DNA from 3 places in the Paenibacillus sp. FSL R7-0331 genome. Region 3 is predicted to be linked to each of the others. Evidence: a T-box and tRNA genes for the amino acid it is inferred to sense, from the RefSeq annotation. Region 3 holds a T-box; the other regions hold tRNA genes.
The links. A T-box is a leader RNA that pairs with one kind of tRNA and senses whether it is charged. The one in region 3 lies ahead of R70331_RS24165 (arginine--tRNA ligase), so its partner is inferred to be a tRNA-Arg.
Positions count from the first base shown of each region.

Region 1: it has a tRNA-Arg gene. The T-box ahead of R70331_RS24165 (arginine--tRNA ligase) is inferred to sense a tRNA for this amino acid. The anticodon was not compared.
Region 2: it has a tRNA-Arg gene. The T-box ahead of R70331_RS24165 (arginine--tRNA ligase) is inferred to sense a tRNA for this amino acid. The anticodon was not compared.

Region 1 covers NZ_CP009284.1:831,561-841,255, forward strand. The annotation lists rRNA gene R70331_RS03580 (23S ribosomal RNA) at 1-656, shown strand, start outside; rRNA gene rrf (5S ribosomal RNA) at 803-919, shown strand; tRNA gene R70331_RS03590 (tRNA-Ile) at 980-1,056, shown strand; tRNA gene R70331_RS03595 (tRNA-Asn) at 1,060-1,135, shown strand; tRNA gene R70331_RS03600 (tRNA-Ser) at 1,139-1,228, shown strand; tRNA gene R70331_RS03605 (tRNA-Glu) at 1,278-1,349, shown strand; tRNA gene R70331_RS03610 (tRNA-Val) at 1,356-1,431, shown strand; tRNA gene R70331_RS03615 (tRNA-Met) at 1,517-1,590, shown strand; tRNA gene R70331_RS03620 (tRNA-Asp) at 1,666-1,743, shown strand; tRNA gene R70331_RS03625 (tRNA-Gln) at 1,844-1,918, shown strand; tRNA gene R70331_RS03630 (tRNA-Lys) at 1,934-2,009, shown strand; tRNA gene R70331_RS03635 (tRNA-Leu) at 2,026-2,109, shown strand; tRNA gene R70331_RS03640 (tRNA-Gly) at 2,117-2,191, shown strand; tRNA gene R70331_RS03645 (tRNA-Arg) at 2,202-2,278, shown strand; tRNA gene R70331_RS03650 (tRNA-Pro) at 2,313-2,386, shown strand; tRNA gene R70331_RS03655 (tRNA-Gly) at 2,398-2,468, shown strand; gene R70331_RS03660 (helix-turn-helix transcriptional regulator) at 2,637-3,587, shown strand; gene katA (catalase KatA) at 3,671-5,140, opposite strand; gene glgP (alpha-glucan family phosphorylase) at 5,733-7,349, opposite strand; gene rbsK (ribokinase) at 7,771-8,688, shown strand; gene aroD (type I 3-dehydroquinate dehydratase) at 8,728-9,492, shown strand.
Region 2 covers NZ_CP009284.1:6,230,513-6,240,207, forward strand. The annotation lists gene R70331_RS27115 (helix-turn-helix domain-containing protein) at 280-744, shown strand; gene R70331_RS27120 (ImmA/IrrE family metallo-endopeptidase) at 788-1,204, shown strand; tRNA gene R70331_RS27125 (tRNA-Pro) at 1,308-1,381, opposite strand; tRNA gene R70331_RS27130 (tRNA-Gly) at 1,398-1,471, opposite strand; tRNA gene R70331_RS27135 (tRNA-Pro) at 1,483-1,556, opposite strand; tRNA gene R70331_RS27140 (tRNA-Arg) at 1,561-1,637, opposite strand; tRNA gene R70331_RS27145 (tRNA-Gly) at 1,645-1,719, opposite strand; tRNA gene R70331_RS27150 (tRNA-Leu) at 1,728-1,811, opposite strand; tRNA gene R70331_RS27155 (tRNA-Lys) at 1,832-1,904, opposite strand; tRNA gene R70331_RS27160 (tRNA-Gln) at 1,910-1,983, opposite strand; tRNA gene R70331_RS27165 (tRNA-Val) at 2,030-2,105, opposite strand; tRNA gene R70331_RS27170 (tRNA-Glu) at 2,140-2,214, opposite strand; tRNA gene R70331_RS27175 (tRNA-Thr) at 2,226-2,301, opposite strand; tRNA gene R70331_RS27180 (tRNA-Asn) at 2,303-2,378, opposite strand; rRNA gene rrf (5S ribosomal RNA) at 2,388-2,504, opposite strand; rRNA gene R70331_RS27190 (23S ribosomal RNA) at 2,580-5,507, opposite strand; tRNA gene R70331_RS27195 (tRNA-Ala) at 5,706-5,781, opposite strand; tRNA gene R70331_RS27200 (tRNA-Ile) at 5,809-5,885, opposite strand; rRNA gene rrf (5S ribosomal RNA) at 5,925-6,041, opposite strand; rRNA gene R70331_RS27210 (16S ribosomal RNA) at 6,162-7,709, opposite strand; gene R70331_RS27215 (hypothetical protein) at 8,068-8,298, opposite strand; gene R70331_RS27220 (stage II sporulation protein M) at 8,547-9,143, opposite strand; gene pdaB (polysaccharide deacetylase family sporulation protein PdaB) at 9,274-9,695, shown strand, end outside.
Region 3 covers NZ_CP009284.1:5,617,628-5,627,322, reverse strand. The annotation lists gene R70331_RS24165 (arginine--tRNA ligase) at 535-2,550, opposite strand; T-box leader at 2,646-2,865, opposite strand; gene R70331_RS32370 (hypothetical protein) at 2,935-3,060, opposite strand; gene R70331_RS24160 (hypothetical protein) at 3,094-3,399, opposite strand; gene R70331_RS24155 (hypothetical protein) at 3,634-3,984, shown strand; gene R70331_RS24150 (exosporium glycoprotein BclB-related protein) at 4,018-5,700, shown strand; gene R70331_RS24145 (thioredoxin family protein) at 6,187-6,768, opposite strand; gene R70331_RS24140 (DEAD/DEAH box helicase) at 6,922-9,695, opposite strand, start outside.

The DNA of each region.
Region 1 (9,695 bases), 2.1 Mb from region 3:
CGGGCAGTTTGACTGGGGCGGTCGCCTCCTAAAGAGTAACGGAGGCGTTCAAAGGTTCCCTCAGAATGGTTGGAAATCATTCGAAGAGTGCAAAGGCATAAGGGAGCTTGACTGCGAGACCAACAAGTCGAGCAGGGACGAAAGTCGGACTTAGTGATCCGGTGGTACCGCATGGAAGGGCCATCGCTCAACGGATAAAAGCTACCCTGGGGATAACAGGCTTATCTCCCCCAAGAGTCCACATCGACGGGGAGGTTTGGCACCTCGATGTCGGCTCATCGCATCCTGGGGCTGAAGTAGGTCCCAAGGGTTGGGCTGTTCGCCCATTAAAGCGGTACGCGAGCTGGGTTCAGAACGTCGTGAGACAGTTCGGTCCCTATCTGTCGTGGGCGCAGGAAATTTGAGAGGAGCTGTCCTTAGTACGAGAGGACCGGGATGGACGTACCGCTGGTGCACCAGTTGTTCCGCCAGGAGCATGGCTGGGTAGCTACGTACGGACGGGATAAGCGCTGAAAGCATCTAAGCGTGAAGCCCCCCTCAAGATGAGATTTCCCAATTAGTAAGACCCCTTGAAGACGACGAGGTAGATAGGTTGGAGGTGGAAGTGCAGCAATGCATGGAGCTGACCAATACTAATCGGTCGAGGGCTTATCCAACAAACTACCCCAAAAAGTGAAGAAGAGGCTGACGAAGCCGATTCCGAATACTTTCCGGGGGCCCCATAACAAGGGCAAACGCAGATTCGTTTCGGATTCAGTTTTCAGGAATCAAGTTCCTGAAGCATTTACGCTGTAAGTGCCCGTTTGGTGGCGATGGCGGAGGGGTTCCACGCGTACCCATCCCGAACACGACCGTTAAGTCCTCCAGCGCCAATGGTACTTGGACCGAAGGGTCCTGGGAGAGTAGGACGCCGCCAAGCGGACAACCCACACACTTTGTGGTATTTTTTTTGCCCTTATTAGTTAAATAGGTGTATATAGGGCCTTTAGCTCAGCTGGTTAGAGCGCACCTCTGATAAGGGTGAGGTCAGTGGTTCGAGTCCACTAAGGCCCACCATTTTCCCTGATAGCTCAGTTGGTAGAGCACTCGACTGTTAATCGAGTTGTCACAGGTTCGAGTCCTGTTCGGGGAGCCATCTGGAGAGGTGTCCGAGTTTGGCCGAAGGAGCACGATTGGAAATCGTGTAGGCGCCACAAGCGTCTCGAGGGTTCGAATCCCTCTCTCTCCGTTGCGTTACCTCCCTTTAAAGGGTTGTAGGACAGCATTGATAGTAGCATGGCCCGTTGGTCAAGGGGTTAAGACACCTCCCTTTCACGGAGGTAACAGGGGTTCGAATCCCCTACGGGTCATAAGATGGAGGCTTAGCTCAGCTGGGAGAGCATCTGCCTTACAAGCAGAGGGTCGGGGGTTCGATCCCCTCAGCCTCCACCATAAATTCCCCCAAAAAGTGAAGCTAATGCTTCGCTGTGGATTCCGGGTACTTTCCGGGGACCCCAAGGGATAATACTTTTACTGACGCGGGGTGGAGCAGCCCGGTAGCTCGTCGGGCTCATAACCCGAAGGCCGCAGGTTCAAATCCTGCCCCCGCAATACATCCCCAAAAAGTGAAGAAATGCTTTGTAGCATATTCCGATTACTTTCCGGGGACCCCAAAATCTTTATCCTGGAACCGTGGTGTAGTTGGCCTAACATGCCTGCCTGTCACGCAGGAGATCGCGGGTTCGAATCCCGTCGGTTCCGCCATCTTTATTGCTTCTGGTATGAAGGTAACGGGAATTGAGCATCCTATATCTCGAAGTATAGAGTACCATCCGATTCCGTAGCATTTGCTAATTATTATTATTGGGGATTAGCCAAGCGGTAAGGCAACGGACTTTGACTCCGTCATGCATAGGTTCAAATCCTATATCCCCAGCCATTATGTTTTCTTTGAGAGCCATTAGCTCAGTTGGTAGAGCACCTGACTTTTAATCAGGGTGTCGAAGGTTCGAGTCCTTCATGGCTCACCATTTTCTTACAAGGTATGCGCGTGTGGCGGAATGGCAGACGCACCAGACTTAGGATCTGGCGTTTCACGACGTGGGGGTTCAAGTCCCTTCACGCGCACCATGTTTATGCGGACGTGGCTCAGCGGTAGAGCATCGCCTTGCCAAGGCGAGGGTCGCGGGTTCGATTCCCGTCGTCCGCTCCATATAGATTGTGCGCCCTTAGCTCAGCTGGATAGAGCGTTTGACTACGAATCAAAAGGTCAGGAGTTCGAATCTCTTAGGGCGCGCCATTTATTCTTATAAGCAGCACGAACCACTGTATTACGGGATGTAGCTCAGCTTGGTAGAGCACCTGGTTTGGGACCAGGGGGTCGCATGTTCAAATCGTGTCATCCCGATTTCATATTTTGCGGGTGTAGTTCAATGGTAGAACTTTAGCCTTCCAAGCTAATAGCGTGGGTTCGATTCCCATCACCCGCTTCACACAAGAGCAAGAACTGCAGTTAATCTGCGGTTCTTGTTTTTTTTGCGTATTTTTTATCCGGACGGACGTGTGCTGGATGACAGCATGAAAGAATGGAATTCTGGTATAGTTGAAGCTACATACATATCTTTTTCACGAATGACAGGAAGCTAAGGAGTAACGAAATGACAGACAAAGTAATCCGGATTTTTAAAATTATCAATGCTATCCAGTCTAACCCGGGAATTACCGCTGCAGATCTTGCCTTCAGATGCGATGTGAATATCAGGACGATATACAGGGATCTGGATGTGATCAGCCATTTTGCGCCGGTTGCGAATGAGGGCAGGGGGACAGGATACCGGTTTCTGGGGAAGTTTTTTCAGTATCCGCTCGATTTTTCTGAACAAGAGGCCTTGGCCTTTTCGATTCTGCCTTCCATGCTGCATGAGGACAAAATCCCTCCGGGTTTTCATACCGCCTATGATAAAGTAATGGGAACCCACCTGAAAGAAAAGTCTAAATCCAACGGCGTGCTGGAGAATATTGCTGACATTATTCAGATGGGAACCCCTGCTTACCGCAAAGAAAGCCGGAATTTTCTGCAGCCGATTATCGGAGCCATCCTGGAGCAGCAGAGTATCCGAACGGTCTACCACTCCCAGGCACGTAATGCTACTACCGAACGCGAGATTGATCCCTATTATCTGATTCCGCGTGACCAGCGATTTTATCTGGTTGGCTACTGTCATCTTAAGCAGGATATCCGCACCTTCCGCATGAGCCGGTTTCAGCAGGTAGAGGTTACCGGTAACACGTTTGACAAGAGCGGGTTTAACATTAAGCATTATCTTAAAAATACCTGGTCCATCGACCGCGGCAGCAAAAATATCCGCTTTAAGGTCCGTTTCTCCCCCGAGGTGGCCCGATACATTAAGGAGGAAGAGCTGTTTGTTCATCCGCGGATGAGTGATGAGCAGGACGGCAGCCTGCTGTTTGAGGTGACCGTCAATAACGCCAAGGAATTTATGAAGTGGATTCTGCAGTATGGCCCGGATGCAGAGATTCTGGAACCGGCGTCAGCCAGACTGGAAATGAAGCAGAAGCTGGAGAGATGGATCAAGATGTACCAGTAGAATAAAAGCACAACTTCCCGAATCAGATCGAATCAGGGAGTTGTGCCGGACAACATAACTATATATGATTTTGTGAAAAAGGATTAGTCAGCCTGAGCAGCTTCCGCCCAAGCAGGCAATCCGAGCCCGGCCGCAATACGCTGCCCAAACTCAGGATCAGCCTTGAAGAAATGACCGATCTGGCGGATTTTGATCTCATCGTATTCTACAGGAGTCATGGCACCTACGATATTCTCTACAAGGCGTCCACGCTCCTCTTCACTAAGCAGGCGGTACAGATCTCCGGCTTGGGTGTAGTGGTCGTTATGATCATAAGCCACACTGTCGGCCTGGCCGGTTACCTGGAATGGAGCAGGCTTATCCTGAGGGGACTCCTTAGCTCCGCCGAAGCTGTTTGGCTCGTAGTAGACAGAACCGCCGCCATTTGGGGTAGCGTTCATCGCACCGTCACGCTGGTTGTTGTTTACTTCAGCAACCGGACGGTTAATTGGCAGCTGGTTGTGGTTAGCTCCTACCCGGTAACGGTGTGCGTCTGCGTAGGCAAACAGGCGGCCCTGGAGCATTTTGTCGGGGGAAGCTTCAATGCCGGGTACGAACGAACCTGGAGAGAAGGTCGCCTGCTCAACTTCCGCAAAATAGTTCTCCGGATTACGGTCAAGCACCATGCGGCCGACTTCGATCAGCGGGTAATCTTTTTGTGACCACACCTTCGTTACATCGAACGGGTCGAACCGGTACGTATCTGCATCCTCCTCCGGCATAATCTGCACACACAGTCTCCATGCCGGGAAATCCCCTTTATCGATCGCGTTGAACAAGTCCTCAGTATGGTAATCCGGGTTCTCTCCGGCCAGCTGTGCCGCCAGTTTGACATCCAGATTTTTAACGCCCTGTTCTGTTTTAAAATGATATTTCACCCACACAGCCTTACCCTCAGCATTAACCCACTTAAACGTATGGCTTCCGAACCCGTGCATATGACGGAGGGTTGCCGGAATCCCGCGGTCGGACATAAGGATCGTAACCTGGTGCAGCGATTCAGGCGATAAGGACCAGAAATCCCAGACGGCGTTCGGATTCTTCAGATGAGTCTGCGGATGGCGCTTCTGGGTATGGATGAAGTCCGGGAACTTAATGGCATCGCGGATAAAGAATACCGGCGTATTGTTGCCGACCAGATCATAATTGCCTTCCTCTGTATAAAATTTAACGGCAAAGCCGCGCGGATCACGAACGGTATCAGCTGAACCGAGCTCACCGGCTACAGTAGAGAAACGGATGAACATTGGCGTGCGCTTGCCGATTTCAGATAAAAAGGCTGCTTTGGTATATTGGGATAAATCCTGTGTAACCTCAAAATACCCATGAGCGCCGGCACCCTTAGCATGTACAACCCGTTCTGGAACACGCTCTCTGTTAAAATGGGCCAGCTTCTCAAGCAGATGAACATCCTGCAGCAAAGTGGGTCCGCGCGAGCCCGCTGTCATTGAATTCTGGTTGTCTCCGACGGGGGCGCCCCAGCTTGTAGTTAGTTTGTTATGGCTTTGACTCATGAATATAATCACCTCGGCATAGGATTTGAAATTAGAATTAGTATAAGTTCTATATTAACAAAAATTTTAGAGAAATCAATCCTTTTTTATAATTATTATAATTAACAATATGCGGGAAAAAGCTGTGATATGAGCTGGTGCGGGCTATTAGCAAAATGCCGGGATGAAAAGGTGGTCATGAGAGAGGGATTTATTTTAACTGCACTTTGTACAGCTAAAACACCTATTTTTCTTCGGAAAAACCAAATAGCTGTATTTAGTGCAATTAAAAAGCCGGGAAAAGGCAAGTTTCCGTAGACACGCTCATTTTAGCTGCACAAAGTACAGTTATATCAATTAAACACTAACTTTCGCTGATTTTAGTTGTACAAAATACAGTTAGGCAGACTAGCGCTGTGGGTGGAATTACGCAAAAGGGATTGGATGCTGATCAAGCTAAGCAGTGCTAAGTACTGACGAAGGGAGTAGTCCATGCAGCACATAAGAAGCAGCAATCTAACATTCCCTGCTCCTAAAAAAGCCTCTATCTGCAGAAGCAGAAAGAGGCCTAATCTTGTTCCGATATCATGGAGCATAGGAGAAGCCGAACAGGCTACTCCTTAATGTACATTCTGCTATAATACTCATCCAGCATCCGTTTGGTGGCGAATTCCTCGCGGGTGGTCTCGATGCTCTTACGCATCATTTTCACCCAGGTATCACGGTTCTCATAGAAGGTCGGGAGCACACGGTTCAGCAGGGTATCGTATAAAGCATCGCTGTCATGCTTGTCGAGCACGGCAAAGTCAGTAGTCTCGAAGCCTTCGCCGATCTGCCAGCCGTTCTCCCCGTCCATGCAGGCTTCCGGCCACCAGCCGTCGAGGATGGAGCAGTTCAGCACGCCGTTCATCGCAGCCTTCATGCCGGAAGTACCGCTGGCTTCCAGCGGACGGCGCGGGTTGTTGAGCCAGATGTCGGAGCCGCGGGTCAGCTGTGCACCGATGGTCATATCATAGTTTTCCAGGAAAACGACGCTTTTCGGATATTTTTTCATCATGGCGACGAGATTGCTCACGATTTTTTTACCGTTGTCATCCAGCGGATGGGCTTTGCCCGAGAAGACGATCTGGATTTTGCCGTCCTTCAGGTAAGGCTCAATGATATCCGGCTGGGAGAAAATAAGGTCACTGCGTTTGTATGGGGCTGCGCGGCGGGAGAAGCCGATCAGCAGGTTGTCGGGATTGAGGGCGATGCCGGAACGTTCCTCGATAAAGCCGATCAACTCATTCTTAATCTCCTTGTGTGCCTCCCACAGGTCTCCGTTTTCCTCATAAGCACGTGTAATCCGCTCATCCACCCAGGTTGGAGTATGGATTGCATTGGTGATGCCGATAATTTCGGATCTGCCGGCGACTTCCTTCCACATTTTGTTGGCCGTATCGGCATGCAGCTGAGCCACACCGTTAGAGATGCGGGACAGGCGCAGGCCGGCTACAGTCATATTGAACGGCTCGCCGCCGATCCGCTCCATCTGTGCACGGGTCAGGCCGTTAAAGGCGCCCATATACTCAAGACGGTCCAGCGGATGGGTTTCATTGCCCTCTTTTATCGGAGTATGGGTGGTGAATACCACTTCTTCGCGCGTAGCCTTCCAGGCTTCCTCAAAGGTGCTGCCGCCGGACATCTTCTCGCGGATCAGCTCAACAGCAGCCAGTGCCGCGTGGCCTTCATTGAAATGGTAGACATCGATTGGAATTTCCAGCGCACGCATCGCTTTTACCCCGCCGATTCCGAGCACGATCTCCTGGGCAATCCGTTCCTCGCCGAACCAGCCGTACAGCTGGCCGGTAATCCAGGCATCGCTGTTCTCCGGAATATCCGTATCAAGCAGGTAGAGCGGGCTGTTGCCGAATTTATCTGTTTTCCATACTTTGCAGACTACATCGGTTTTTCTTACTTTTACGGTAACCTTAACTCCTGTATCTTCAAGGAAATCATAGACATAATTGTGGTATGAGTCATAAGGATTGCCGCTCGCGTCAATCTTTTGGTCGGTATAGCCCTGCTTCCATTTCAGCCCGATCGGGATGATGGGGGCACCGATGTCCTTTGCACCTTTGATGTAATCTCCAGCAAGAATGCCCAGGCCGCCGGCGTACATTTTGAAGTCGGAATGCAGGCCATACTCCATGCTGAAATAAGCGACAGACGGTAATTTGTTCTGGTTCACTTGATAAGCCTCCTAAATACGAATGGGATTAAAATCAGGTGCTGCTGCAGGCTACATCTAAGGTGCAAACGTTTGCTCAAAACTGCAAAAACTTCCCTGGAAGCGATTGCATACTTATTCTAGCACATTTATTCCAAAAAAGCACAGCGAAGTTTTCGTGAAAGGATCTATGCAGCGCTCCATGATACTGAACTGGTGAACTGGAGAGGTCATACAGCAGCTTAATAAAAGAACTCAACGGCTTTAACTATTCAGGCCGTGAAGAAAATAGCCGGAAACCGGTGTAAGCTGCAGCGGCGGTCAGAATAGTTTGATTAACGCGGCCTAAGGCCATAAGATATAGAGATAGAGGTGGCGAGCTGCCTGATCTTGAATGCAGTTCTGTAAAAATAACTAATGGTGGTGTACAAGCTTGAGTATAGTGGTAATCGGCAGCTTAAATATGGATATGGTTGTGCGCACGCAGCGTGCGCCGGAGGCAGGGGAGACGCTGTTCGGGCAGGATTTTGCCCTGTCGCCCGGCGGAAAAGGGGCTAACCAGGCTGTAGCGGCAGCGCGGCTCGGCGCAGAGGTAACGATGATCGGCAGCGTCGGGCGTGACGGGTTCGGCAGTGAGCTGCTGGAAATTATGCGCGGAGAGGGCATTAACACGGAGCATCTTACGCAAAGCGGGAACCTCGGGACCGGAGTTGCTTCGATCGTTGTTGACGGCGAAGGGGAGAACCGGATCATTGTGGTGCCGGGCGCGAATCTTGAGCTTGGTGTAGCGGATATTCAAGCGCTGGAGACAGTAATTGCAGGTGCGGACATGATTGTTATGCAGCTGGAAACGGATCTTGCGATGTGTGAGGAAGCAGCGCGGATAGCAGGCAAGCATCAGATACCGCTGATCCTTAACCCGGCTCCTGCACGGGAGCTGAGCAATGAAATGCTGAGCCATGTCACCTACCTCACTCCGAATGAGACTGAGGCGGGCATCCTTTCCGGCGTTGAAGTGAGCGGTATGGAGTCGGCGGAGCAGGCGGCACGTATTTTGCTGCAAAAAGGGGTGCAGAACGTGATTATTACCCTCGGCTCCAAAGGGGCGCTGATTGTAAATGGAGACGGCAGCGGGCATGTTCACGGATTCCCGGTGAAGGCTGTGGATACAGTGGCAGCGGGGGATTCTTTCAATGGGGCGCTGGCTTATCAGCTGACCTCCGGGAAGCCGCTGGCAGCTGCCGTCCGGTTCGCCAATGCAGTGGGTGCGCTGGCAGTCGGCAGACAGGGGGCAATACCGTCGCTGCCGAAGCTGGCAGAGGTTGAGCGGTTTATCAAGGAAGCTGCGGAAGAAGCGTAAAGGGCTATATTAGAACAGATGTATGGGGGCTGAACATAGATGAGCGGTACAGTAACTGTTAAGAATGTAACACTGGGCGAGGGCATGCCCAAAATATGCGTACCTCTGGTCAGTACCACGCTGGCAGAGCTTGAGGCTGAAGCAGCAGCGTTGAAGGCACTGGCTCCGGATGTGGTGGAGTGGCGGAGTGATTATTTTGCAGAAGTCGAAGATCTTGCTGCTGTTAAGGCTGCACTGGAGCGGATTCAGGGCCTCTTGCCGGACATTCCGCTGATCTTTACGTTCCGCAGTGCGAGGGAAGGCGGAGAGCAGGAGATTTCCGCAGACTATTATGTTCAGCTTAATAAGGCTGCCGCTGAGAGCGGATGGGCCGATATTATTGATGTGGAGCTGTCGGGCGGGGAGCCGCAGGTCCGGGAACTGATTGCTGCGGCGCATGCCTGCGGCGTGTTCGTTATTGTGTCCAACCATGATTTCGGGGGAACACCTTCTGAAGAGGAGATTGTCTCGCGGCTGCGCAGAGCCCAGGAGCTGGGCGGTGATCTGCCAAAGATTGCTGTTATGCCGAATAGTGCGGGTGATGTGCTGACTCTGCTGGCGGCAACTGTCAAAATGCAGGAGCTGTACGCGGACCGTCCGATTATTACGATGTCGATGGGCGGGGAAGGGGTGGTCAGCCGGCTGGCCGGAGAGATTTTTGGATCGGCGCTGACCTTCGGTGCTGCGCATAAGCCGTCAGCCCCGGGGCAGGTTGCAGTTGCAGAGCTGCGCAAGGTGCTGGAGCTGCTGCATAAGAGCTTGTAGGAGCAGACATCAGACATTACCTGTTGAAAAAAGAGGCGTTCCGGCCAATGGCCGGAGCGCCTTTTTGGATGTATGCCCCTGTGCCGCTAAAACGGCAGGAATTACAGTAAAAGTCCTGCAGTTACTGGCTGAGGCGGTGAGTCTGGTGAAAGGATCATCTCGGCAGTTTGTAACTATGCCTGCGAATGCCCTACAATGTAGGC
Region 2 (9,695 bases), 610 kb from region 3:
TTGATGGTAAAATGATTTTTCAATTAGCGGCAGCAATTTTCCGGAAAGTATGCTAAAATTCTTCTTGTTCGTATTTTGTTCGTATTTTTCTATAATATACCATCTTCGCATTCCAACGTAAAATCCCGTTTTCGTTCATATTCAGGTAATAGAATAAGCCAATCTCTATTTATCTTGCTCTTTGGCAATTAATTAGACATTAGTATTTACCTTTTGGCAACAATAGTTTATATTATTAGCAACGAGCTTGTGTATTTAGACGATAAGGAGTGGGTTACGATGACTGATACTTTCGGAGAATACCTGAAGCAAATCCGGGAGGCGAGAGGATTAAGCATTAATCAGCTGGCCTCCTTGGCCGGTATAAGCGGTTCACAGATCTCAAGGATCGAGAATGGGCTGCGGGGTGTGCCTAAGCCGGTGACACTTCGTAAGATTGCTGAGGCAACAGGAGTATCCTATGATCAGCTAATGGGCTATGCCGGCTATTTACCGGAGCAAGATAACAACCTCACAGAGAGTCCTGTTCCAGGATGGGCAACAAATAAGGATAAACGGGATTTTCGTAAAATGCTGGAGGATGACGGGGAGCTGATGTTCGACGGGATTCCGCTGAACAAAGAGGATAAACAGCGGATCAAGGATGTGCTGACCGGACTGTTCTGGGAAGCCAAGCAGATGAATAAGCGGAAGAAAAACAGCCCCCCTTCAGACAATACGGATCATTCGGTTACGAATAACTAGTCAGGAATAATAAACTTACTTTTACATGCTGCGGGTGAACAATATGAATGAGCTAATTAATAATCTGATTACAAAATATAAGACCAATAACCCGTTCGAGCTGGCCGATGCTATGGGCATACATATCCGGTTTATGGATCTGGGGACGGGCACAAAGGGATTATATTACCGTAAGCTGAGAAGAAGATTTATCGTCATTCATAACGGGCTTCCTGCGGAGTGGCAGCGGTTTGTTTGTGCGCATGAGCTGGGGCATGACCGTCTTCATAAAGGCATTAACCGTTTTTTTCTGGAGGAGCATTCCTTTTTCAGCCCAGGGAAGCTGGAACGCCAGGCTAATCTGTTTGCTGTAAAGCTTCTTTCAGCAGGTGCCTTGCCTGATCAGGACGAAGCCTTGAACAGCTATTATCTGCGAATCGGTATTCCCCCCGAGGTTCGCTTTTTTTTAGAGGACTATTAGGAACGTGTATTCCCATCTTTTCTTTTCTCTTAAAAGGTAAATATATGAGCATACAAAAAAACTCCTACCGAAGTAAGAGTTTCTGTCAGCCTAAGCTGAAGTATCGGGATGACACGATTTGAACATGCGACCCCCTGGTCCCAAACCAGGTGCTCTACCAAGCTGAGCTACATCCCGAAACAATATAAAATTATGGAGCGGGTGATGGGAATCGAACCCACGCTATTAGCTTGGAAGGCTAAAGTTCTACCATTGAACTACACCCGCAAAGGTGAAAATCGGGATGACACGATTTGAACATGCGACCCCCTGGTCCCAAACCAGGTGCTCTACCAAGCTGAGCTACATCCCGAAAATGGCGCGCCCTGAGAGATTCGAACTCCCGACCTTTTGATTCGTAGTCAAACGCTCTATCCAGCTGAGCTAAGGGCGCAAAATTATGGAGCGGACGACGGGAATCGAACCCGCGACCCTCGCCTTGGCAAGGCGATGCTCTACCGCTGAGCCACGTCCGCATATTAAGTGGTGCGCGTGAAGGGACTTGAACCCCCACGTCTTACGACGCCAGATCCTAAGTCTGGTGCGTCTGCCATTCCGCCACACGCGCAAGGAACTTTATAATCAAAGTGAGCCATGAAGGACTCGAACCTTCGACACCCTGATTAAAAGTCAGGTGCTCTACCAACTGAGCTAATGGCTCGCAATTGGCAGGGGATATAGGATTCGAACCTATGATGACGGAGTCAGAGTCCGTTGCCTTACCACTTGGCGAATCCCCTATAATGTAACATATCTACCACGTTCGCTTCAATAAAAAACGATTTATGGTGGAGGCTGAGGGGATCGAACCCCCGACCCTCTGCTTGTAAGGCAGATGCTCTCCCAGCTGAGCTAAGCCTCCATATGTATAACCAAAAGCATTAAAGCTAAATAAGTGGTGACCCGTAGGGGATTCGAACCCCTGTTACCTCCGTGAAAGGGAGGTGTCTTAACCCCTTGACCAACGGGCCTAAAAAATTTGTGGAGCTCTCAACCGGATTCGAACCGGTGACCTCTTCCTTACCATGGAAGCACTCTACCTGCTGAGCTATGAGAGCATGGCTCCCCGAACAGGACTCGAACCTGTGACAACTCGATTAACAGTCGAGTGCTCTACCAACTGAGCTATCAGGGAATATTATCCGCTTGGCAGCGTCCTACTCTCCCAGGACCCTTCGGTCCAAGTACCATTGGCGCTGGAGGACTTAACGGTCGTGTTCGGGATGGGTACGCGTGGAACCCCTCCGCCATCGCCACCAAACGGGCATTTACAGCGTAAATGCTTCAGGAACTTAATTCCTGAAAACTGAATCCGAAACGAATCTGCGAATTAATATTGGATAAGCCCTCGACCGATTAGTATTGGTCAGCTCCATGCATTACTGCACTTCCACCTCCAACCTATCTACCTCGTCGTCTCCAAGGGGTCTTACTAATTGGGAAATCTCATCTTGAGGGGGGCTTCACGCTTAGATGCTTTCAGCGCTTATCCCGTCCGTACGTAGCTACCCAGCCATGCTCCTGGCGGAACAACTGGTGCACCAGCGGTACGTCCATCCCGGTCCTCTCGTACTAAGGACAGCTCCTCTCAAATTTCCTGCGCCCACGACAGATAGGGACCGAACTGTCTCACGACGTTCTGAACCCAGCTCGCGTACCGCTTTAATGGGCGAACAGCCCAACCCTTGGGACCTACTTCAGCCCCAGGATGCGATGAGCCGACATCGAGGTGCCAAACCTCCCCGTCGATGTGGACTCTTGGGGGAGATAAGCCTGTTATCCCCAGGGTAGCTTTTATCCGTTGAGCGATGGCCCTTCCATGCGGTACCACCGGATCACTAAGTCCGACTTTCGTCCCTGCTCGACTTGTTGGTCTCGCAGTCAAGCTCCCTTATGCCTTTGCACTCTTCGAATGATTTCCAACCATTCTGAGGGAACCTTTGAACGCCTCCGTTACTCTTTAGGAGGCGACCGCCCCAGTCAAACTGCCCGCCTGACACGGTCCCCGTACCCGTTAAGGGCACCAGGTTAGAACCTAGATACGATCAGGGTGGTATCCCAACGGCGCCTCCACAGAAGCTTGCGCTCCTGTTTCTACGGCTCCCACCTATCCTGTACAGATCGTACCCAAATTCAATATCAAGCTGCAGTAAAGCTCCATGGGGTCTTTCCGTCTTGTCGCGGGTAACCTGCATCTTCACAGGTATTAAAATTTCACCGGATCTCTCGTTGAGACAGCGCCCAAGTCGTTACGCCATTCGTGCGGGTCAGAATTTACCTGACAAGGAATTTCGCTACCTTAGGACCGTTATAGTTACGGCCGCCGTTTACTGGGGCTTCGGTTCATAGCTTCGGATTGCTCCTAACCACTCCCCTTAACCTTCCAGCACCGGGCAGGCGTCAGCCCGTATACTTCGCCTTGCGGCTTCGCACAGACCTGTGTTTTTGCTAAACAGTCGCTTGGGCCTTTTCACTGCGGCCCCCTCGGGCTATTCACCCTACCGAGGCACCCCTTCTCCCGAAGTTACGGGGTCATTTTGCCGAGTTCCTTAACGAGAGTTCTTCCGCGCGCCTTAGAATTCTCTTCTCGCCTACCTGTGTCGGTTTGCGGTACGGGCACCTTCTCCTGGCTAGAGGCTTTTCTTGGCAGTGTGAGATCATGACCTTCGCTACTACAATTTTCGCTCCCCATCACAGCCTGGCCTTAACAGTGTGCGGATTTGCCTACACACCAGCCTCACTGCTTAGACGGACATCCATCAGTCCGCGTCACTACCCTCCTGCGTCACCCCATCGCTCATAGCGGATTACGGTGGTACAGTAATTTCAAACTGTTGTCCTTCGACTACGCCTATCGGCCTCGCCTTAGGTCCCGACTTACCCTGAGCGGACGAGCCTTCCTCAGGAAACCTTGGGCTTTCGGCGGATCAGATTCTCACTGATCTTTTCGTTACTCATACCGGCATTCTCACTTGTATGCTGTCCAGCGCTCCTTACGGTACACCTTCAACCCACATACAACGCTCCCCTACCCCAGATACATACGTATCTAGCCATAGCTTCGGTGGTGTGTTTAGCCCCGTTACATTTTCGGCGCAGAGTCACTCGACCAGTGAGCTATTACGCACTCTTTAAATGGTGGCTGCTTCTAAGCCAACATCCTGGTTGTCTGTGCAACTCCACATCCTTTCCCACTTAACACACACTTGGGGACCTTAGCTGATGGTCTGGGCTGTTTCCCTTTTGACAATGGATCTTAGCACTCACTGTCTGACTCCCGGCAAGAAGTTAATGGCATTCGGAGTTTGACTGAGCTTGGTAACCCTTGCGGGCCCCGCACCCAATCAGTGCTCTACCTCCATCACTCCATTCACCGAGGCTAGCCCTAAAGCTATTTCGGGGAGAACCAGCTATCTCCGAGTTCGATTGGAATTTCTCCGCTACCCCCACCTCATCCCCGCACTTTTCAACGTACGTGGGTTCGGGCCTCCAGTGCGTGTTACCGCACCTTCACCCTGGACAGGGGTAGATCACACGGTTTCGGGTCTACGTCCACATACTAAATCGCCCTATTCAGACTCGCTTTCGCTGCGGCTCCGGCTTCTCACCTTAACCTTGCATGTTAAACGTAACTCGCCGGTTCATTCTACAAAAGGCACGCCATCACCCATAGATCGGGCTCTGACTTTTTGTAAGCACACGGTTTCAGGTTCTATTTCACTCCCCTTCCGGGGTGCTTTTCACCTTTCCCTCACGGTACTGTTTCACTATCGGTCGCCAGGTAGTATTTAGCCTTGACAGATGGTCCTGCCGGATTCATACGGGGTTTCACGTGCCCCGCACTACTCGGGATCCGTCTCGGAGAGAACACAGTTTAGGCTACAGGGCTTTTACCTCTATCGCGGGCCTTTCCAGACCTCTTCGCCTACCATATTCCTTTGTAACTCCATGTGAGACGTCCCACAACCCCAAGGAGCAAGCTCCTTGGTTTAGGCTGTTCCGCGTTCGCTCGCCGCTACTGACGGAATCACTATTGTTTTCTCTTCCTCAGGGTACTTAGATGTTTCAGTTCCCCTGGTCTGCCTCTACGCATCCTATGTATTCAGATACGAGTAACTGCGAATTACCACAGCTGGGTTTCCCCATTCGGACACCCCCGGATCAAAGCTTGCTTACAGCTCCCCGAGGCAGTTTCGTTGTTCGCCACGTCCTTCGTCGGCTCCTGGCGCCTAGGCATCCTCCGTGTGCTCTTATTAGCTTAACCTCGATTTTTCCTTCAGGAAAATATCGGACATTGAATCACTCCAAAGCCTTTATTTCCATTCAGATCATCGTTAGCATCGCCATTAATTTTAAACTTGTTTACACAAGTTCAGCTTAAAGGAATGTTCTAAAACGCAAATTCGTTTCGGTATCCAGTTTTCAAGGATCAAGATATTACATTATTCAAGTAAATCAATTATGGTGGAGCCAAGCGGGATCGAACCGCTGACCTCCTGCTTGCAAGGCAGGCGCTCTCCCAGCTGAGCTATGGCCCCATAAAGTATAGAGTTGTAAATGTTATATGGTGGGCCTTGGTGGACTCGAACCACCGACCTCACCCTTATCAGAGGTGCGCTCTAACCAACTGAGCTAAAAGCCCATATAACATAACATGGTTTCAACCATAGAATGGTTGTCCGCTTGGCAGCGTCCTACTCTCCCAGGACCCTTCGGTCCAAGTACCATTGGCGCTGGAGGACTTAACGGTCGTGTTCGGGATGGGTACGTGTGGAACCCCTCCGCTATCGCCACCAAACGGTTATGAAAGGATTGACCTTTCAAAACTGAACACGAGTGAGTGTTCGAACCCGAAGGTTCTAATTGAAGTTAAACTTCCGATTTGAATGTTCTCATTGCAGAGAACGATTCTCCATAGAAAGGAGGTGATCCAGCCGCACCTTCCGATACGGCTACCTTGTTACGACTTCACCCCAATCATCTACCCCACCTTCGGCGGCTGGCTCCCTTGCGGGTTACCCCACCGACTTCGGGTGTTGTAAACTCTCGTGGTGTGACGGGCGGTGTGTACAAGACCCGGGAACGTATTCACCGCGGCATGCTGATCCGCGATTACTAGCAATTCCGACTTCATGCAGGCGAGTTGCAGCCTGCAATCCGAACTGAGACCAGCTTTGCTGGGATTGGCTCCACCTCGCGGCTTCGCTTCCCGTTGTACTGGCCATTGTAGTACGTGTGTAGCCCAGGTCATAAGGGGCATGATGATTTGACGTCATCCCCACCTTCCTCCGGTTTGTCACCGGCAGTCACTCTAGAGTGCCCAGCTTAACCTGCTGGCAACTAAAGTCAAGGGTTGCGCTCGTTGCGGGACTTAACCCAACATCTCACGACACGAGCTGACGACAACCATGCACCACCTGTCTCCGATGCTCCGAAGAGGGGCACTATCTCTAATGCTTTCATCGGGATGTCAAGACCTGGTAAGGTTCTTCGCGTTGCTTCGAATTAAACCACATACTCCACTGCTTGTGCGGGTCCCCGTCAATTCCTTTGAGTTTCAGTCTTGCGACCGTACTCCCCAGGCGGAGTGCTTACTGTGTTAACTTCGGCACCAAGGGTATCGAAACCCCTAACACCTAGCACTCATCGTTTACGGCGTGGACTACCAGGGTATCTAATCCTGTTTGCTCCCCACGCTTTCGCGCCTCAGCGTCAGTTACAGCCCAGAAAGTCGCCTTCGCCACTGGTGTTCCTCCACATCTCTACGCATTTCACCGCTACACGTGGAATTCCACTTTCCTCTTCTGTACTCAAGCCACCCAGTTTCCAGTGCGACCTCAGGTTGAGCCCAAGGTTTAAACACCAGACTTAAATAGCCGCCTGCGCGCGCTTTACGCCCAATAATTCCGGACAACGCTTGCCCCCTACGTATTACCGCGGCTGCTGGCACGTAGTTAGCCGGGGCTTTCTTCTCAGGTACCGTCACTCCGGTAGCAGTTACTCTACCGGACGTTCTTCCCTGGCAACAGAGCTTTACGATCCGAAAACCTTCATCACTCACGCGGCGTTGCTCCGTCAGGCTTTCGCCCATTGCGGAAGATTCCCTACTGCTGCCTCCCGTAGGAGTCTGGGCCGTGTCTCAGTCCCAGTGTGGCCGTTCACCCTCTCAGGTCGGCTACGCATCGTCGCCTTGGTGAGCCGTTACCCCACCAACTAGCTAATGCGCCGCAGGCCCATCCCTTAATGACAGATTGCTCCGCCTTTCATTCTCTCTTCAGGAGAAAAAAGAAATTATCCGGTATTAGCTACCGTTTCCGGTAGTTATCCCAGGTTAAGGGGCAGGTTGCCTACGTGTTACTCACCCGTCCGCCGCTAAGCTTACCCTGAAGGATAAACTCCGCTCGACTTGCATGTATTAGGCACGCCGCCAGCGTTCGTCCTGAGCCAGGATCAAACTCTCCAAATTGGTATTTAGAAAGAGCGATTGCTCATTTTGAAACATCTGACGAGAATTTGCATTCTCTACTTTTGAAATCACCGAGGTGATTTCCACTCACTCGTTGTTCAGTTTTCAAAGACCAATTCAGTGCTTTTCTTTGTCGTCGTCTTTGTCAGCGGCGACTTTTATAATATATCACAGCGTTGTTCGTTTTGGCAAGTGTTTTTTTGAAAAAAGTTTTTTTCGTTTTTCCTTGCCGTGCATACTCTCTTTTAAAATCAAAAGGAGCGCGAGATATAATTTATCACGCACGCTCCTATTAAGTCAACCCTTTTTAAAAAATTATTGGCCAAGCACACATATTTATAGGCAGCAGCTCAATACTTTAATGCTTGAACTGGGACGACCGGCCGCCCCATGCGTATTTGGACAACTCCTTTTGCGGAGCAAACCGTGCGTACATACGGAAAACGGTTTTATATCGGTTAGCAATTGCATGCCTGATATTTTGGTCCAAGCGCTGATCGCTTAAATCAAGAAGCATTTCGTCGAGCTCTTTTCGCAGAACATAATCCAGCTCCTTACATTCCTTTTCATTGAACAACATCCCCAACATATGCTTGGCCTCCTTCATCATATTTTAAGTTTCGAAACCTTAAGCGCTGCTGTTTGTGTGTTAGAAGTTAGTCCATTGATGGAGATCCTGCGCGTATACCCGCTTACACTAGATTAACCGGAGCATAGGAACTATAACCATAATTGCTAAAATTATCTTTATAGTCCGCATATACTCGAGTGAGTTGTCTGATGTAAAGAATCTCCATATCTTAATGGCCTTAATGGTATGCTCAATTTTTAGAAATTTTATGATAAAAGCGCTAATGTAATTGTACTCTCGATAATTGCGGCAAGCAGGAGCAGGAGCACAATCCAGACTGAAGCCGTCAATGTCTGCCGCATAAATTCAGGCCAGCTGTTGTCCCGGATTCTTCCGATCATACTCTTTACAACCCTGCCGCCAAAATGAAGCCCGAATGCGCAAGCGATAATAATAGCCGGAATTTCAATGATCCCGTGTGGAAGCAGCCCTTTTACTATAAGGTCGAACAAATCTACTCCCTGCTGGGCTGATAAATGAATCAGATAGCCGATAACTGCACCGTTTATCAATAAAAAGAACGCAGGTATGATACCAAACAGCGCACCCAAAAAGATAACTGCTACACTTTTAATGCTATTGTTCAAAAAAATAAAGGTGAAGAAGCTCCATTCCGGATTGTCCGAATCCATAAGCTTTCCGCTGATGCTGCTTAACCCTTCAAGCTGCTGTGCTAGCAGCCTTTGCAGACTGTCGGTGCCGATCCAGCCGAGCACTCCTCCTGCCAGAAAGAGTATTAGCGCCAGAAGCAGCGCCTTACGGATTGCTCCCAGATCTTTGATAAACCTTGTAAACGCAAACATAAAGGCCCCCTGTATTATGTAGTACAAGCTGTGAAAGAGATTTCTAGTCCGGTTGAGGTCATAAGCGTTAGGTACGAGCATACATTTAGAACAAACAAGCCATTTCGTATGGGAGAGGAGCGCTGCTAGTATGAATTCTTTTTATGTATTCAGCGGCAAAAAGATAAAACGGTTCATTTACATCTTTGCCGCTGCGCTTCTGGCCGCTGGTGTTGTATACGTGGAAAGGGGTAACATTACCGTATTCTCTGATGCCCAAGCCCCGTCTGCCATTTACAGTGTGCCAACGCAAAAGAAGCTGATCGCTTTAACCTTCGACATTAGCTGGGGTGAAAAGCGGCCTGAACCGATCCTGAAGGTGCTGGAGGATAAAAAGGTAGACAAGGCCACCTTCTTCCTCTCCTCACCGTGGAGCAAAACGCATCCGGAAATCGTCACCAGCATTAAGGATTCAGGCTTTGAAATCGGAAGTCACGGGCATAAGCATGTTAATTACAGCACCCTCAGCAATGAGGAAATCCGCACACAAATTTCAACTGCCCACACTGTATT
Region 3 (9,695 bases):
AATCGGGCATTTTTACTGATTTTAGTTGTATGGAATACACTTATACCCGATGAAGTGTACTTTTCGGCGGTTTTAGCTGCACAGAATGCAGTTATATTGTTTACGCATCCAGCGGCCAGCTGAGCAGGGGCGTTCAGGCCTTGATCTGTAGCAGCCGTTGCAGGCCAGCGCCAGTCAGACCTTGATCTGTAGCAGCCGTTGCAGGCCAGCGCCAGTCAGACCTTGATCTGTAGCAGCCGTTGCAGGCCAGCGCCAGTCAGGCCTTGATCTGTAGCAGCCGCTGCGGGCCAGCGCCAGTCAGGCCTTGATTTGCAGCAGCTGTCAGCTGAGCAGGGGCGTTCAGGCCTTGATCTGTAGCAGCCGTTGCAGGCTAGCGCCAGTCAGGCTTTGATTTGCAGCAGCTGTCAGCTGAGCAAGGGCGTTCAGGCCTTGATCTGTAGCAGCCGTTGTAGGCTAGCGCCAGTCAGGCTTTGATTTGCAGCAGCTGTCAGCTGAGCAGCGGCAGCCACTCCTTAATTTGCAGCAGCCAACCGGCTACATCCGCTCCGGCTGCGGCAGGCCAAGCACCTCCAGCACCTCGCCTAGCGTTGCCTGGAATCTTTGCGTAAGCCAGAGGCGGAAGGCGACGGACTGTGCCTCGCCTTTTAGAATCGGGCAGGCAGAATAAAAATTGTTGAACAGCGAAGCCAGCGTATGCGCATAATTACAGACCGTATTCGGCGTCAGCTGAACACTTGCACTGTAGAGTGTGTCCTGCCAATTACTGAGATGCCTCAGGAGGGCGAGCTCGGCTTTTTGCAGCTCTGCCGGGAAGGCGGGGAGGACAGGTGCTGCATCTGCGTTAAGATTGGCTAGTACCACATTGAGACTAGCTTGTTCCGCAGAAGTGTTGGCTTTCTCCGCATAAAGGTCAGCTTTGTCCGCGAAAGGGTTGGCATTCACCGCACTCAGGTTAGCTTTTACCCCCGAATCCATTGAGCCTCCCGCAGCAGCCGAGCCTTTACTAAGCACACTGCCTGCACGCGCATAGGTGTACATCAGGTACACGCCTGTGTTGCCGGAAATCTCGGTCGCCTGCTTGAAGTCAAAAATAATCTCCGTCCCCAGATTAAAACGCAGCAGATAATAACGGATGGCAGCGGTGGCGATGAGCCGGCTGGACAGGCCGCTTTTGTCAGAGCGGGTGGCTTCAATCGTATTCTCCATCAGCTGCACCAGCTCGGTCACCTTGATGCCGATACCCTGGCGGCCTGACATGGCGTAGGAGGCTTTGCCTTCTGAGATGTCAATGCCAAGCTCCGCTGCCGAAGCCGGACTTAGGGAAACGACGCCATAGCTCACATGATGCAATTTGTCGGCCTGCTTCGTGAATCCAAGCACCTCCAGTGCCTGCTTGACCATCGCCTGCGGATACTCCTGTCTGTAGTCGATAACGTTGACGACCCGGTCTGCCGCGCCAAAAGCCCGCTTTTCCCCGGTTAAGCCCGTAGTCCACACCCCGCTGTTAAACTCACTGTAGATGAAGTCCTTATTCAGCAGTCCGAATTTCCAGAGATGATAAGCGATATCCTTGGCTGTATAGGTCAAAATCCCGTTGGAGCGCACCAGCACCTTATCCTTATGATGCTCCTCTGCATCAGACCCGTCCGTATTCTCTCCCGCAGCCTGCTTGAGAATCCAGCAGCCCGCCAGCTTGCCTTCTGTTTCCTGCACGAACACCTCCGTCTGCTCCAAGAGAGCAAAGGCCGAAGCCCAAAAGCCCTCCTTCAGAATGCTGCTCTCCCAAACCAGCAGATCATAGCGGATGCCGAAGCCCTTCATCTCTGCGACATGCTCGCGGACAATCCGCTCAGCGACCAGATTGCCCAGCCAGGCCGTATTGCCGCTGCCCTCCTCCAGCGCATGCAGAATCTCTGTCCGCTTGTGCACACTCTCCGGCAGCCGGGCGTATTCTCTGTTCACACCGGCATAAAGATCCCAGCAGTAATCGCCAAAACGGACATGCTCCCCCGCCAGCGGCACATGAAGCAGCCCGACCACCGTATCCGCCAGCTGGTTGCCGAGATCATCCACATAGTTATGGACCTCGACGCTATACCCGGTTTTCCGCAAAATCCGCACCAGCGCATCCCCGATACAGGCGTTTCTAAGGTGACCTACGTGCATGGATTTGTTCGGGTTCACAGAAGTATGCTCGATGATTACTTTTTCCCCTGCTGCCGCAGGCAGTTCAAAGCCTCGTCCGGCCCACTCCTGCCAGTTGATATACAGATTAATGAAGCCGGGAGCGGCGATGTCGATTTTGGCGAAAAGCCCTCCCAAATCTCCCGAGTGACTGATATCTGTTGTTATCAGCTCTGCAATAGCCATAGGCGCTTTACGCAGTATTCTGGCCAGCTGCATGGCAATGTTAGTCGAGTAGTCACCAAAATCGGAATTGGCCGGCTGCTCAAGCACAACGGGGGGCTGATCTGCAGCAGCGGTCCCGTGCTTCGTAAATACCCGCTGTACACTTTGTTCGAGAACGTTCTTGATAAGCTGGCTTAACATAAATATGACCTCCTAAATGGATAGAGCGTCCACACGCAATTCTGCATTAGCCATGAAACGGCACCTCTGAGCATAAGAAAAAGCCCTCATCTCTCAAAAGAGACGAAGGCTTGATTAGCGCTCGCGGTACCACTCTAGTTGCTAAACCTCTGTTTAGCCGCTCATAAGATAACGGTCTTCAGCCGGGGCTTCCTACTGTAGATTCAGAAGTCCATCTCCCGGGTGCGCTTCATGGGCTGATCTGTACCGGTTTCCACCATTCCCGGCTCGCTGAGACTAGATCAGGCACACTACTATCCCGTTCATCGATTGCATATGGATTTTTATCAGTATAGCGAATTTCCGGAAGAAAGCAAGGGCCGGGAGAGAGGAGCATGAGAAATATTAATCTGAGGTCGGTGCTGCCGTCAGATCTTTTATATCTGTAGAGCCGTAGATCAGCAGTGCAATTACAATGACCAGCAAAAGCCCGCCGGCGAAATGTTCTCCGTCAAAATTCTCTTTTCCCATTAGCGCTGTCCCCCTCTGTATGAAAAATGCCATCTATGTGTTATCCGCTTTTTGCTTCAGGGCGGTCATGATCTCATGGAGCGTCAGGCCGCTGTTATCGTCGAGGAAGCTGACCAGCTTATCCACATTGCTCTGGCTCAGATTGCTCAGCGATATATATTTGCCGACCAGGCTGACCAGCAGGGACGCATCCGTAAACATCTGAATGGAGTCTACCTTCAGCTTACCGGTCAGCAGAAGTGCTGCAACCGCGAATTCCAGCCCCTTCGGGCTTTGTGCTTTGGGGTTTGGCGGCTGCTTTTTAACACTTGTTTTCTTTCCTTTTCCGGCAGGGGGCATGGGACTCCCTTCTTCCATTTACAGTCTTTCAGGAAAGCGGCAGCACTGCAGGCATTTCTTCCCTTCTGAACAGCGTATGCGGATTTGGAGATATCGGTGATTGGAGCCTGTCTGATGTCCACACCGCCGGTGTTGCGCCGGAATAGTATTATATTGTGCGGTTCATTAGAAGCGCCGCTAGAGTTAGAGCTCAAAGTTCATAGATGGGAGAATGGAAAGGAGGAATGAAACAGGATGGCAATATTATCAACTGGACCAATCGATAACACTCCTGTGTCCGGAGTCAGACCCACCCAGCTTGTAACTATACGGATCGTCAACCGTTCTTCCCAGACAGCTGCAAGTGTTGTGATTGAAGGCTACTATTTCACCACAATCAGAAATCTGTATGTGAGTGAGGTTATTAATGTTGCTCCAAATGAAGCGGTGACCCGGAGTTACTTTGCAGATTTGGACGGTTACGAGTTTATCTTTACAACCGGCGAGATAATGGAGAATGACCTGGGGATCTCGGTGTGGGGCAAGCAGACAGACGGGCAACTGGTTGAGGCCCACCGGGTGGTCAGTCACGAAATATTAGACTAATCAATAATCAAAGGGTAAAGGAGTGTTATGCAGATGAGCTTTTTATCAACCGGACCGATAGAGAATAATATGGTCGCAGGCGTCAGACCTACGACTCAGGTTACGCTCCGCGTAGATAACCGCAGCAGCAGTGTGGCTTCTAACGTGCTTGTACAGGGTTACTATCTGCTAGGCGGTGTAAGAAACCTGTATGTCAGCGAGACGCTCACTGTGGACCCGAACCAGGTGATTACGAATAACTATTATGCGGATCTGGATGGTTTTGAATTTTTGTTCGTTACGCCTACCAGCCCGCCGGATGATCCGATTCAGATCTCTTTGTGGGGCAAAAGCAGCACAGGTGCACTGGTAACTGCCCACCGTCTCGTATCAGCTGAGCTTATGGGCGAAGTCGTCGGCGTTACAGGTGCCACCGGGCCGGCAGGGGCAACAGGACCGACCGGTACAGGCGGCGGTGCAACTGGCGCAACGGGCGCAGCGGGAGCGACGGGAGCTACAGGCACGGCAGGAGCGACAGGGGCTACAGGAGCTACGGGCACGGCGGGAGCGACTGGGGTTACAGGAGCTACAGGCACGGCAGGCACGGCAGGAGCGACAGGGGCTACAGGAGCTACGGGCACGGCAGGAGCGACAGGGGCTACAGGAGCTACGGGCACGGCAGGAGCGACCGGGGTTACGGGAGCAACGGGCACGGCGGGAGCGACTGGGGTAACGGGAGCAACGGGCACGGCAGGAGCGACTGGGGTAACGGGAGCTACAGGCACGGCGGGAGCGACAGGGGTTACAGGAGCAACGGGCACGGCAGGAGCGACTGGGGTAACGGGAGCTACAGGCACGGCGGGAGCGACAGGGGTTACGGGAGCTACGGGCACGGCAGGAGCGACTGGGGTTACAGGTGCGACAGGCACGGCGGGAGCGACTGGGGTTACAGGAGCTACGGGCACGGCGGGAGCGACTGGGGTTACGGGAGCTACGGGCACGGCAGGAGCGACTGGGGTTACAGGTGCGACAGGCACGGCGGGAGCGACAGGGGTTACAGGAGCTACAGGCACGGCAGGAGCGACTGGGGTTACAGGAGCTACGGGCACAGCAGGAGCGACTGGGGTTACAGGAGCTACGGGCACGGCAGGAGCGACAGGGGTTACAGGAGCTACGGGCACGGCAGGAGCGACTGGGGTTACAGGACCAACCGGCTCAGGCGCCATTATTCCTTACGCATCCGGACTTCCGGCTGCACTGACTACTGTACTTGGCAGTCTGCTCAATACTTCCAGCTTGATCGGCTTTGGCAACAGTGCGACCGGTGTAACCATTACCGGCGGGGTCATTGACCTCACAGGTGCGGCAGGCACACTGCTTAACTTTGCCTTCTCTGTACCTCGTGCGGGTACAATTACTTCCTTGGCCGGTTATTTCAGCACAACAGCGGCATTGTCACTGGTAGGCTCTACGGTTACTATAACCGCTCAGCTGTTCCGCTCGACAACGCCGAATAATACCTTTACTGCTGTACCGGGTGCTCTGGTTACACTGGCTCCGCCATTGACTGGTATTCTTAGTCTGGGTACGATCAGCAGCGGCCTCACTTCCGGGCTCAGCATTCCGGTTGCAGCAGGTGACCGTCTGCTGATGGTCTTCTCGGCATCTGTGACAGCTGGCATTGATATAGCTACTTCTGTTGCAGGATACGCCAGCGGCGGCCTGACTATCGTCTAAGCTGCGGTATTTATAAACTAACTAATATTACAAAAGGGACTTCACAGCCGCAGGCTGAAGAAGTCCCTCTTTTGTTGATGATGCCGGCGGAGCCATGCCGGTAAAATTTCGATTAGAGGGAAAAATCCCACTAATCACAGCAAAACCGGGGCTGAACCCCCGGATTAGAGGGAAAAATCCCACTAATCACAGCAAAACCGGGGTCGAACCCCCGGATTAGAGGGAAAAATCCCACTAATCGCAGCAAAACCGGGGTCGAACCCCTGGATTAGAGGGAAAAATCCCACTAATCGCAGCAAAACCGGGGTCGAACCCCCGGATTAGAGGGAAAAATCCCACTAATCACAGCAAAACCGGGGTCGAACCCCCGGATAAGAGGGGAAAATCCCGCTAATCGCACCTAAACCATGGCCGAACTCCCGTCATAAGGGGAATATTCCCACTAACGCAAACAAAAACCGGGCTACGCAGCCCGGTTAAGCTCATCTATACCAAATCGCAAGCCTCAGCCGGCATCCAATGTGCGTCCTGGCCGTCCCATTTCACGTTGCAGCCAATCGGATTGGTCAGCGGCGTGCTTACCGCTTGTCCGGCGAGCAGCTCTGACAGCGCATTATCCAGATCGTTAACGGTCATTTTGTCCGTCTCACGCGGATTATCGACGCCGCGGCCGGTGTAGACCAGCCTGCGGTCCTGATCAAAAACAAAGAAATGCGGCGTGCGCAGCGCACCGTAAGCCCGTGCAGTATCCTGGGTCTCGTCGCGGAGATAGAGCCACGGGAATTTCTGCTCTTCCATCCGCACCACCATGTGCTCAAAGGAATCGTTGGGATGGGTAGCTTCACTGTTGGCATTAATGCCGGCAAAAGCTACGCCGTGCTCGCGGTATTTTTCCGCTGTCTGGCGTGTGACCTCATCCGAGCCGACGACGAACGGGCAATGATTGCAGGTGAAGAAGATAACCAGTGCTTTTGCCGTGGCGAAGCTGTCCAGCGAATAGGTCTGGCCGTCTGTTGCCTTCAGGCTGAAGTCAGGGGCGGAAGCACCCGGTTCCAGGGTAAAGCTCATGTTAATGCACCTCCGGTAAAATAGTATAAAACCATTAAGAGAGCCCGCAGCCAGCCGAAAGGGACTGCTGCTTAAGCAGTAACAATCCCTATCATTATACTTTATTTTCCACCCGGCTACCAAACCTACCAGCCTTCCAAGCCTGTAATGGAGCTAGAGCATCAGAATGTCGCGGATATCCTGCTCGGTCAGAGCCGACAGAGATTCTGATCCGGGCTGGATAACCTCTTCGATCAGATTTTTTTTCTTCTGCTGCAGCTCGTACATTTTGTCCTCCACTGTTCCTTGGGCGACCAGCCGGATGACCTGCACGACCTTTTTCTGTCCGATCCGGTGGGCCCGGTCGGCTGCCTGCTGCTCAACGGCCGGATTCCACCACAGATCATAGAGGATCACGGTGTCTGCTCCGGTCAGGTTGAGGCCGGTGCCGCCGGCTTTTAATGACACAAGAAACAGGTCGCCTTCACCTTCGTTGAACCGGCTGCACAGCTCCACACGCTGAGCCGCCGGCGTTTTGCCGTCCAGATAAAAATGCCGGACGCCCTGCAGCGCAAGCTCCCGTCCAATCATGCCGAGCATCTCCGTGAACTGGGAGAAGATCAGCATCCGCTTGCCGGAGCTGCGGCATTCCTCAATAATCTCCAGCAGCTGGTCAAATTTGGCTGAGCCGCCGGCATAATCCTCCACAAACAGGGCGGGATGGCAGCAGAGCTGGCGCAGCCGGGTAATCCCGGCGAGCACCTTGATCCGGCCATGGCCGAAGCCTTCGTTGTCGAGATGCTTCAGCGCCTCCTTCCGCAGTCTGGCGAGATAAGCGACGTACAGCTTTTTCTGCTCAGGCAGCAGCTCGGAGGCATGCAGCGATTCAATTTTATCCGGCAGCTCCTTGAGTACATCGCTCTTTAGACGGCGCAGCAGGAACGGGCGGGTCCGCTTGGCGACTGTTTCGCGCGGCAGATCATGGAACGCTTTTTTGCCGGGGAACAGCCCGGGGAAGACCACACTGTAAATGGACCACAGATCCTCCAGCGCATTCTCTACCGGCGTTCCGGTAAGGGCGAACCGGTAGCGGGCCTGCAATATTTTTACCGCCTGCGCGGTCTGGGTGGCATGGTTCTTGATCATTTGCGCCTCATCGAGAATCAGCGTGTGGAACGACAGCCGCGCATAACGCTCAACATCCCGCCGCAGCAGCGGATACGAGGTGATAATGACGTCAGTGTCAGAACCGCTGCGTACCGCTCTGCTGCGCTCACTCAGATTACCGTCAGCGATAACCGCCTTGATCTCCGGTGCGAACCGCTGCAGCTCATTCCGCCAGTTGTACAGCAGAGAAGCAGGCGCGACGATCAGGGCCGGCTTGCCCCCCTTGCGGATATCCGGCAGCTCAGAGAGCAGGAAGGCGATGCTCTGCAGTGTTTTGCCGAGTCCCATATCGTCAGCCAGTATGCCGCCGAACCGGTAGTGGGCCAGCGTCTTCATCCACTGGAAGCCGAACTGCTGATAGTCACGAAGCACGGGGGCAAGGCTGTCCGGCAGCGGGAAATCGAGATTCTCGGGACTGGCCATATTGGCCATCAGCCGCCGGAAGGAGCGCCCGATGGTAACGGCATCGCCATGCTTAGCATCAGGATTGAGCTGCAGGCCTTGAATTAATGGCAGTGAGAACTGGGGCTTTGTAAAAGGCACACTGTTGACCCCGAGCTCGTTCATGAACTCGATAATCTGCAGCAGCTCTGCACTCTCCAGCGGCAGCAGCGCACCGTCCGGGAGACGGTAATATCTGCGTTTTTCACGCAGCGCCTCCAGAATTTGTACAACCTCGTTCTCCGGTATGCCCTGCATCCCGAATTTGAATTCCAGCCAGTCGGTTTTTTCGTTCCACGTCAATACAGCCTTGGGAGTGTAGGTGTCGGCGGCAATTCTGGTTTTGACGGCGGTGGTGGCATATACCTGAAGCAGCGGCTCCAGAAGCGGAATCGTATGATAGAGAAAATCATATTCCCCTTCTTCATTGCTCATAATATAGCCGCCTTCTGTCCGGACAAAGGATTCATGCTCCATCAGCCCGAGAATCCGCCGTTCAGCCTCCCCGTCACGCATCAGGATTACCTCGCTGCCCCGGCTGCGGCTGTCCTCCTCCAGCGGATTAATCACAATGCCTCCATACTGGAACTCCAGGCCGGCAAGCAGCCGGTCCCTTACCCGGTCGAGATACAGCCGCGCCTGGAGCTGAGTCTGGACAATCCGGCCGGCAATAGCTTCGGCAATCTGCACGCGGCCCAGCTTTTTGAGCCCGGGAATAACCTGCTCCATGAAAGGCTCCATCTGCTCAGGAGCAATGGCAAGCCCATCCTTGCGTGCGGCTGCCAGCATCCGCTTCAGCTCAGACAGCCGGCGGCATTCCTCTGGCCCCAGCTTCAGCAGCCTGCCGCCGGACAATACCAGACCGTAATCCTCAAGCACTGTAATCTCTGCCATACCCTGGATATCCAGCCGGTAGCCTTCCCCGGGCGCCTGGTTAAAGGCGAAGTCGAGCGGCGGCGCCTCAGTGGACAGCTGCAGCTTCTCCATAATCAGATCACCCTGCTGCAGATAGGCGGAGGGGGCTGCGAGCAATGCCGGAAGCAGTGCTTCCCAGAATACCGGCGGAACTGCAAGCACACGGTCTCCGCCCATTCCGCCGGATTGCGGAGTATAGGGATTCACGCCGGCCCGGTACAGCTGTTCATTGGCTGATATTTCAATCAGCTTCAGCAGCACCGCGTTGTCCTCTTTGTCAAACGAATGCAGGGCGGGATCATAGCTGAAATGTCTGGAGAACTCAAAGGGCTCGCGGCGCTGCACGCGGTCCAGGAAGGTTCTGATCTTTTGCACAATGTAAAGGCGCTTTGGCCCGACCTTGAGCTCAATTCCAAGCATTTGAG